One region of the Microbacterium pygmaeum genome, then DNA from elsewhere that is predicted to be linked to it. Evidence: predicted binding sites of a transcription regulator. Region 1 holds the regulator's gene; the other holds the start of a gene.
The links. Region 1 encodes HspR, which represses chaperone genes until heat shock. Its sites were predicted from a motif close to AAGTTGAGTCNNNNNGACTCAACTT; they were not measured.

Region 1 (4,249 bases):
GGTGCGCAACCAGGCCGAGACGCTCGCGTACTCGATCGACAAGCTCATCAAGGAGAACGACGACAAGCTCCCCGAGGACGTCAAGACCTCGGTCCAGGCCGACGTCGACGCGCTCAAGACGGCGCTGGCCGGCGAGGACGACGACGCGGTCAAGACCGCGTTCGACGCGCTCAACGCCAGCCAGGGCAAGCTCGGCGAGGCCATCTACGCCTCGTCGCAGGCTGCCGGCGACGCTCCGACGGGCGCGGGGACCGATCCCGACGCGACCGACCCGGGCAACGGACAGGCGCCGAACCCCGAAGAGGACGTCATCGACGCCGAGGTCGTCGACGACGAAGACGACAAGAAGTAGGACAGACACATGTCGAAGAAGGACCACGACGAGCCGTACGGCTACGACGGGCCCGACGCACCGGAGCCGGCGGAGGAATCCGCCGGCTCCGGCGCGGCCGCCGACGCGCTGACGGTCGATGACATCCTGGGTTCGCCCCAGAACGCCGACGCCGCGGCCGAAGACGCCGTGCTTGCCGACCTCGAGTCGACGCTGCTGCTGGACCTCAAGCGCCTGCAGGCGGAGTACGCCAACTACCGCCGCCGCACCGAGGACCAGCGCGAGCGCGAGATCGAGCGCGCCAAGGGCGAGGCCGCCAAGGGCCTGGTTCCCGTGCTCGACGACCTCGACCGCGCCGAGAAGCACGGCGACCTCGAAGACGGCACGCCGTTTTCGGCGATCGCCGTCAAGGTGCGCGCCGTCGCCGAGAAGCTCGGGGTCACCTCCTACGGATCCGCCGGCGAGGTGTTCGATCCGCAGCAGCACGAGGCGATCTTCCAGGCGCCCACACCCGGCGTCACCGAGCCGACGATCCTCGAGGTCGTCGAAGTCGGCTACCGCCTGGGATCCGTCGAACTGCGGCCCGCGAAGGTCGTCGTCGCCGTGCCGGCCGACTAGCCAGAGGAGCACGTATGGCCAGCCAGGACTGGTTCGACAAGGATTTCTACAAAGTCCTCGGTGTCAGCAAGGACATCCCGGACGCGGATCTGAAGAAGACCTACCGCAAGCTCGCTCGGAAGTACCACCCCGACTCCAACCAGGGTGACACCGCCGCCGAGGCGAAGTTCAAGGAGATCAGCGAGGCCTACTCGGTGCTCTCGGACACCGAGCAGCGCAAGGAGTACGACCAGATCCGCGCCATGGGCGCCGGTGGCGCGCGCTTCACGGCGCCCGGTCAGAGCTCGGGCGGCTTCGAGGACGTCTTCAGCGCCTTCGGGCAGGGCCGCGGTGGTCGCCAGCAGACCCCGCAGGACTTCGAAGACATCTTCAGCATGTTCAACCAGCAGCAGGGCGGCTTCGGCTCCGGCCGGTTCGGGCAGTCCACCGGCGGCTTCCGCGGCTACGGGGGTCCGCAGCGCGGCGCCGACGTGACCGCGCGGACGACGATCGACTTCATCACTGCGACAAAGGGCGAGACGATCACCCTGCAGGGCGAGGACGGCAATCCGTTCAAGGTGAAGATCCCGGCGGGCGTCTCGGACGGGCAGAAGATCCGGCTGCGAGGCCGCGGCCGACCGTCTCCGGACGGCGGCGAGTCGGGCGACATCGTCGTGCAGGTCGCCGTGCGCAAGCACCCGGTCTTCGTCCGAGACGGACTCAACCTGCGCGTCACGGTGCCTGTCACCTTCACAGAGGCCGCGCTGGGCGCCACCATCGAGGTGCCGACGCTCGGCGGCGACCCGGTCAAGCTCCGCGTCGCCCCCGGCACCCCGTCGGGCCGCGTGCTCCGGGTGAAAGGCCGCGGCGTCGAGACGTCCAAGGGTACCGGTGATCTCCTCGCGGAGGTCCAGGTCGCTGTTCCGTCCCATCTGGACGAGGAGGCCCGCGAGGCCCTCGAGCGGTTCCACGAGCTGGAGCCGAAGGAGAATCCGCGCGCCGACCTGATGTCGAAGGCGCGCGGCTGATCATGCCGGACGACGAGATCGATGAGGATGCCCCGATCTTCGCGATCGCGGTGGCGGCCGAGCTGACCGGGATGCACCCGCAGACGCTGCGGCAGTACGACCGGCTCGGCCTCGTCGTGCCGGCGCGCACGCAGGGCGGATCCCGCAGGTACTCGACGCGTCACGTCGAGCAGCTGAGGGAGGTCGCGCGCCTGTCTGCCGACGGGATGAGCCTTCCCGCGATCGCGCGGATCATCGAACTCGAGGACCGCCTGCGAGAGCTGCACGTCCGCGTCCGCGACCTGGAGACGCGGATGCGCACCGAGCTCGAGAGCCGGCCGGGCGCCCGGGTCTTCGCCGCGGGTGCGACCGGATCGGTCGTGACGCTGCGCTCGGGCAGGCGGGTGCGCCGCTCCACCGACATCGTCGTGTGGCGGCCGCGTCAGCAGCTGGAATCGGGCGAGAAGGACAGCGGGTCGGAAAGAGACTGACCGGATCGCGTTCTAGAGTGCAGACGTGAGCACTCCGAACCCCGCACCCGAGCCCGACCCGGCTCGAGGCGAGACGGCGCGCAGCGAGCGCTGGCGGCAGGCGACGTACTGGCCGCTGGCCGTCGCCGCCGGTGTGTTCCTGATCACCTACACCGCCCATGTGATCGGCGACGTGCGGGGCGTCTGGGCCACCGTCACCTCGCTGACGATCGCGATCATCTGGGTGATGTTCATCGTCGACTATCTGGTGCGCTTCGCCCTGTCGCATCCGCGCGGCCTGTGGTTCCGCACGCACAAGGCCGACCTGGTCACCGCGGTCATCCCCGCCCTGCGCCCGGTGCGCCTGCTCGACGCGTTCACGCGACTGGCCTCCTTCACGAAGACGGCGGGCAACAGCATCCGGGCACGCCTGCTCATCTACGGCGTCGGGTCGGCGCTGCTGCTCATCTGGTACGTCGCGCTGCTGGAACTGCAGTTCGAGCGCCACGCGCCGGGCGCCGACATCGACTCGTTCGGGGACGCCGTCTGGTGGGCGTTCTGCACCGTCACCACGGTCGGCTACGGCGACTTCGTCCCGGTGACGATCCCCGGTCGCGTCGCCGCGGTCGCCCTCATGGTCGGCGGCGTCGTCCTGGTCGGTCTGGTCGTCGCGACGATCTCGTCGTGGGTCGTGGAACGCGCCTCGCGCGGCCACGACGACGCGCAGCCGGCGAGCCGGGCCGACATCCAGCGACTGACCGCCGCCCTGCGTACGGCCGAAGAGCGCGTGGAAGCCGAACGCAAGGCGGCGGGGGCGTGAAGAAGCCGCCCGCACCTCCCGTTCCGTCCGCCGCACCTGCCCTCTCGCCGACGCTGCGCGTCCTGATCGGGCTCGCCGCCGCAGTGATCGCGCTGGCTGGGCTCTCACTCGGCCGGGAGCTGGTGGGCCCGCTGGCGCTCGCCGCGGTGATCGTGATCATCTGTCATCCGGTGCGGCATCCGCTCGAGCGGCGCGGCTGGCCGCGGTGGCTCGCCACGACGACCGTGATCGTCGTCGCGTACCTGATCCTCGGCTTCCTTGCACTCCTGCTGTTCTTCGCCGGCACGCAGTTCGTCCGTCTCGTCGCCGACTATGCGGACGAGCTGCAGGGGACCGCGCAGGCCGTGGTGGCATGGCTCGGGTCGGTCGGTCTGGACGACCAGGCGGCGGATGCCGCGGCATCCGTCCTCCAGCCCTCCACGATCGCCGGCTTCGCCGCTTCCCTCGGCGGCACCGTGCTGACTGTGCTCACCGCCTTCTTCTTCGTGCTCGCCTACGTGATCTTCATGGCGGCGGACGGGTCGCGCTACGCGCGCGCCGAGTCGTCCTTCGGCGCGGCGGCGCGCACGTCGATCCGACGGGTCCAGAGCTTCAACACCGGCGTCCGCCGCTACTACATCGTCAACGCGAGCTTCGGCGCAGTCGTGGCGATCATCGACGGACTCGCGCTCTGGGCGCTCGGCGTTCCCGCGCCCGCGGTGTGGGCGATCCTGGCCTTCGTGACCAACTTCATCCCCAACATCGGCTTCGTGATCGGCCTCATCCCGCCGGCCCTGCTGGCCCTGGTGGTCGGCGGGTGGCCGCTCATGCTGGCCGTCATCGCGATCTACTGCGTGGTCAACGTCACGCTGCAGGTGCTCGTACAGCCCAAGTTCGTCAGCGACGCCGTGAGCCTGAGCCTCACGCTGAGCTTCTTCTCGGTGATCTTCTGGACGTTCATCATCGGACCCCTGGGCGCGATCCTGTCCATTCCACTGACGCTCCTGGTGCGCGCGCTCGTGCTCGAGGGCGATCCCGACGCGCG
Region 2 (4,249 bases), 840 kb from region 1:
ACCCCGCCGCACTCGGGCTGATCATGGACTCCCTCCGGTACTGGGTGACAGAGATGCACGTCGACGGGTTCCGATTCGATCTCGCCACCACGCTGACGCGACAGGGCGGCGATGCCGAATTGCACAGCGCCTTCCTGACCCTGATCCAGCAGGACCCCGTGCTCGCCCCCGTCAAGATGATCGCCGAGCCGTGGGACACGGCCGGCTACCAGGTGGGCGGTTTCCCCGCCGACTGGTCCGAATGGAACGGGAAGTTCCGTGACGATGTCCGTGACTTCTGGAACGGGAAGGATGCCGTGCTCGGCACGGTCTCGCAGCGCATTCTGGGCTCCCCGGACGTCTACGAGGCGGATCGCCGCTCCCCGCTCTCGAGCGTGAACTTCATCACGGCGCACGACGGGTTCACGCTGGCCGACCTGACCTCGTACAACGACAAGCACAACGCCGCCAACGGAGAAGACAACAACGACGGGGAGAGCGACAACAAGTCCTCGAACGGGGGAGCGGAGGGCCCCACCGAGGACGAAGCGGTCAACGCACGACGGGACCGCAAACGCCGTAACCTCCTCGCAACCCTGCTGCTGTCAGCCGGTGTGCCGATGATCCTGGGTGGGGATGAGATGGGTCGTACGCAGGGCGGTAACAACAACGCCTACTGCCAGGACAACGAGATCTCATGGTTCGACTGGAAGCACGCCGATCAGAGCCTGCGCGACTTCACGAAGGCGCTGCTCGCGCTGCGCCGAGACAACCTGGCGCTCCGGCCGACCTGGTTCCGTCAGGCCGCGGACGCCGAGGACGCGCAGGACACCGTCAGCGTCGTTCGATCAGATGGAGAGGAGTTCGCTGCCGAGGATTGGGACAACCCCGACGCCCGGTCGATCGCGTTCCTCCTGCAGCATCCGGGGGCGGACTCCTTCGCGCTCCTGATCAACGCCGCCGAGAACGGCGTGGAGTTCAGCGTTCCCTCCGCTCCCGGTCAGGAGTGGGAGCTCGCCCTGTCCAGCGATGAGGCGCAGACGGTTTCCGGAGAAGTCTCGACGCTCACCGTGATGGAGGCATCGTTCACATTGCTCCGGTCGCGTCATGCGACCGCGCTGGGATCGCACGACGAATCCCAGGTGTGAAGTCTCCTTGAGGCGTGGGCGGACGCCCCACGACCTCCGCTGGGAGTGTATGTACCTTGACGTGTACGTACACTTTGCGGTACCCTTCAAGCATGGATGAACTCCTCGTCGCGATCGGCGATCCTCACCGCCGCACGTTCCTGGACGCGCTCAGTCGTCGGCCAGCAACGGTGAACGAACTGGCCGAACTCGTGCCCATAGCGCGGCCGGGTGTGTCTCGGCACCTTCGGATCCTTCGGGAGGCAGGACTCGTCGACGTCCTTGCGGACGGTCAACGGCGGATCTATTCGCTGCGTACCGATCCCCTCGTCGAGCTGGATGACTGGCTGGCGCCGTATCGAGAGGTGTGGATGCAGCGGATCGACGCCCTGCACACAGAAATCAGCAGGGGCAAGAAGAACGAAAGGTCGAAGAGATGAGTGCACAAGTGCTGCTCGGTCAGCTGCGTGAGGAGAACGGTCTGGGAGTGGTCCGCGTCGAAGACGTGTACGCGACCGGTATCGACGATCTGTGGGATGCGATCACGGATCCTGAACGACTTGCGCACTGGATCGCGGAGGTCGACGGTGACCTGCGTGTCGGCGGCGAGTTCCGTGCCACCTTCACCAGCGGGTGGACCGGCACCGGGGTGGTCGAAGTCTGCGCGGCGCCACGTCTCCTCCGTGTGCGCACGCAGCGGCCCGGGGAGCCCGCAACCGTGATGGAAGCGCAGCTCAGCCCGGACGGCGCCGGCACGAGGCTCATCATCGAGGAGCGAGGGCTGCCCCTCGCCGAGTACGCCGATCATGGCGCTGGGTGGCAGGCCCACGCAGAAGACCTGCACGCGCACGTCAACGGGACGGAACCGACGGACTGGGTGCAGCGCTGGCGTGAACTCAGCTCCGCCTACTTCGCGCTGGCGGGCCGCTGAGCGCTGACATGGAAGCTCTCGAGCACACCTTCTCGACCGTCCTCGTCGGTGACATGGGTCCGCACCGGTGGACCTGCGCGATCGTGGAGGGCTCCCCGGAGATCCTCGGGACCGGCAAAGCCGTGAGGGTCCGGGCAGACATCGACGGCGTCATCACGCTGACCTCACTGCTGCCCTATCGCGGTCGGCACATGCTTCCGGTCAAGCAGGCAATTCTGAATGAGATCGGCAAGACCGCGGGCGACACCGTGCGGGTCACGATCATCGGCGCGTGAGTCGCGCGCTCGGTTGCGGGGCCCGGCGCCGGGCGCCGACGCTTGACGTTGTCTCTGGCGTACTCCGGCATCGTCTGGTGCGCACACCACCGCCGGCTGTTTCCAGCGATTTCTCAGATTCAGGGACTTAGCACTCAAGTCATGTGAGTGCTAATCTTTCTGTAGTTGAGTCATGGGGACTCAACTCTGAGAGACTGGAAGGAATCATCATCATGGCAGTGACTCTTGACCCCTTCGCCGAGCTCGACCGACTCGCGTCTGGCCTGCTCGGAGCCCGCCCCGGACCGCGGGTGATGCCGGTTGATCTCTACCGGGACGCTGATCGCTATGTCCTGAACGCTGATCTGCCGGGCGTGGACCCGGGGACGGTTGATGTCGATGTCGACGGTCAACTGCTGACCATTCGTGCGCAGCGCACCGCAGACACCGGACACGTCGGGAAGTGGCTGGTTCAGGAACGCCCGGGCGGCAGCTACCTGCGCCAGTTCAGTATCGGGGAAGGCGTGGACATCACAGGCATCTCCGCCAGCTACGACAACGGTGTCCTCAGTGTGGTGCTCCCCGTGAGCGAGAAGGCCAAGCCGCGGAAGATCGAAGTACACGCCGCATCGGCGAGCACTGATTCCCAGAAGACGCTGACCAGCTGACGCGGCTGCGCGACTCAGGAAGATGGTGTCCGCACACCCGCGTCACCAGGAACCCCCGAACGGTCGCCTCGGTTGGCTGTCCTTTGTTCAGCGGACGCCCCTCCGTTGAACGGCAGAACCCCCGACCGCTGGGGAGGGTCGGGGGTTCTCTTCCACTACGCGCCACCGGGCGCTGGGGTCTCGGTGTTTTCGCTGCAGCGGGTTCTGCCACGCACAACTCTATGTTTTCGCTGTGCGCACGTCTGTCCCCCGAACGGTGGACAAGACCGTTCGCGGGAATCCGTTCCACACATGCCTCCGAACGACTCCTCAGTGTGCGGTCTCCTCCAGCGCGGAGGGGCGCTCTCGGGGGAACGGCGGGAGGCCGCACACTCATGAGAACCCTCGGTGGATGCGCTTATCCGAATGCGCGTAGATGCCACCGATGATCCGGTCTGCCATCCGGCGACAGATGATCTCATCGACGTGGCCCCGGTCGAAGCCAGTCGCGATCACCTGCCCGTTGTCCGCGCGAAGATCCCACTCCTGAGTGTGCGCCTCTTTGTGAAGTTGCCTGAAGGCCGGGCGCATTCCCAGCCCCGGCCCTGCGGAGAAGTGTTGCTGAATCTGAAAGAGCACTTGATCAGGAATGGAGAACCCGCGAAGAGTGGACGCGACGGCGGGAGTCGAACCGCGCTGAGGAGATCTGACTGAGCCACATAGCCGCGAAAACCGCGGAATTCCGCGGATCTCGAGGTCTCATCGATGCCGATGAGTCACGCCCAATCTCGAGAAGTGTGGGCAAAATGTGGGCAGAAAGTGGGCATTCGAGCGAACGTCTCATCAACGGTGTGGTTGGTGGAACGAAGTCTCGATGGTGTGCACGTGAAGCGGGTCGATGATCTTGGTGCGATTCGACGAGCACGCGGCTCATCTGCGACGCGTTCGTGCGCATCCTCGTCGGTAGGGCTCGGATATCGCATGGTCAGCGTGCGATAGACATTGACGATCGTTACGAGGTTCGCTTCTTTGCGGTATCGCGCCATGCCGCGATCAGGCCGCGCTGACTATTCGACTTTTGGGCTGCCTCAATAGCGTCGCGCAGCCTCTCGTCAGGCTCCAGAGCCTCGAGTTCGGCGTAGTACTGGTCGCGGTAGTGAACTTGTGTGTTCCGGTAAGCCGTCGCCGCTTCTGCCGCCCTAACGAGCTGCTCGGCGAGCGCGCGCTGGTGTTCTGCGATCTCCCGCTGCTTCGGAGAGGGCTTTCCGCCGGCCGGAGTAGTCGACCGAACGTGCCCGATCCGGCGCTGAG

Region 2: BLT19_RS16495 (Hsp20/alpha crystallin family protein) is a predicted target of HspR. The motif match lies at 2,475-2,499, and genes of this name have one in related genera.

Annotation. Positions count from the first base shown of each region.
Region 1 covers NZ_LT629692.1:617,152-621,400, forward strand. Annotated here, with positions in the region: gene dnaK (molecular chaperone DnaK) at 1-352, shown strand, start outside; gene BLT19_RS02840 (nucleotide exchange factor GrpE) at 362-949, shown strand; gene BLT19_RS02845 (DnaJ C-terminal domain-containing protein) at 964-1,956, shown strand; gene BLT19_RS02850 (heat shock protein transcriptional repressor HspR) at 1,959-2,426, shown strand; gene BLT19_RS02855 (potassium channel family protein) at 2,452-3,225, shown strand; gene BLT19_RS02860 (AI-2E family transporter) at 3,222-4,249, shown strand, end outside.
Region 2 covers NZ_LT629692.1:3,449,339-3,453,587, reverse strand. Annotated here, with positions in the region: gene glgX (glycogen debranching protein GlgX) at 1-1,127, shown strand, start outside; gene BLT19_RS16510 (ArsR/SmtB family transcription factor) at 1,220-1,546, shown strand; gene BLT19_RS16505 (SRPBCC family protein) at 1,543-2,037, shown strand; gene BLT19_RS16500 (DUF1905 domain-containing protein) at 2,046-2,312, shown strand; gene BLT19_RS16495 (Hsp20/alpha crystallin family protein) at 2,525-2,959, shown strand; gene BLT19_RS16485 (hypothetical protein) at 3,951-4,249, opposite strand, start outside.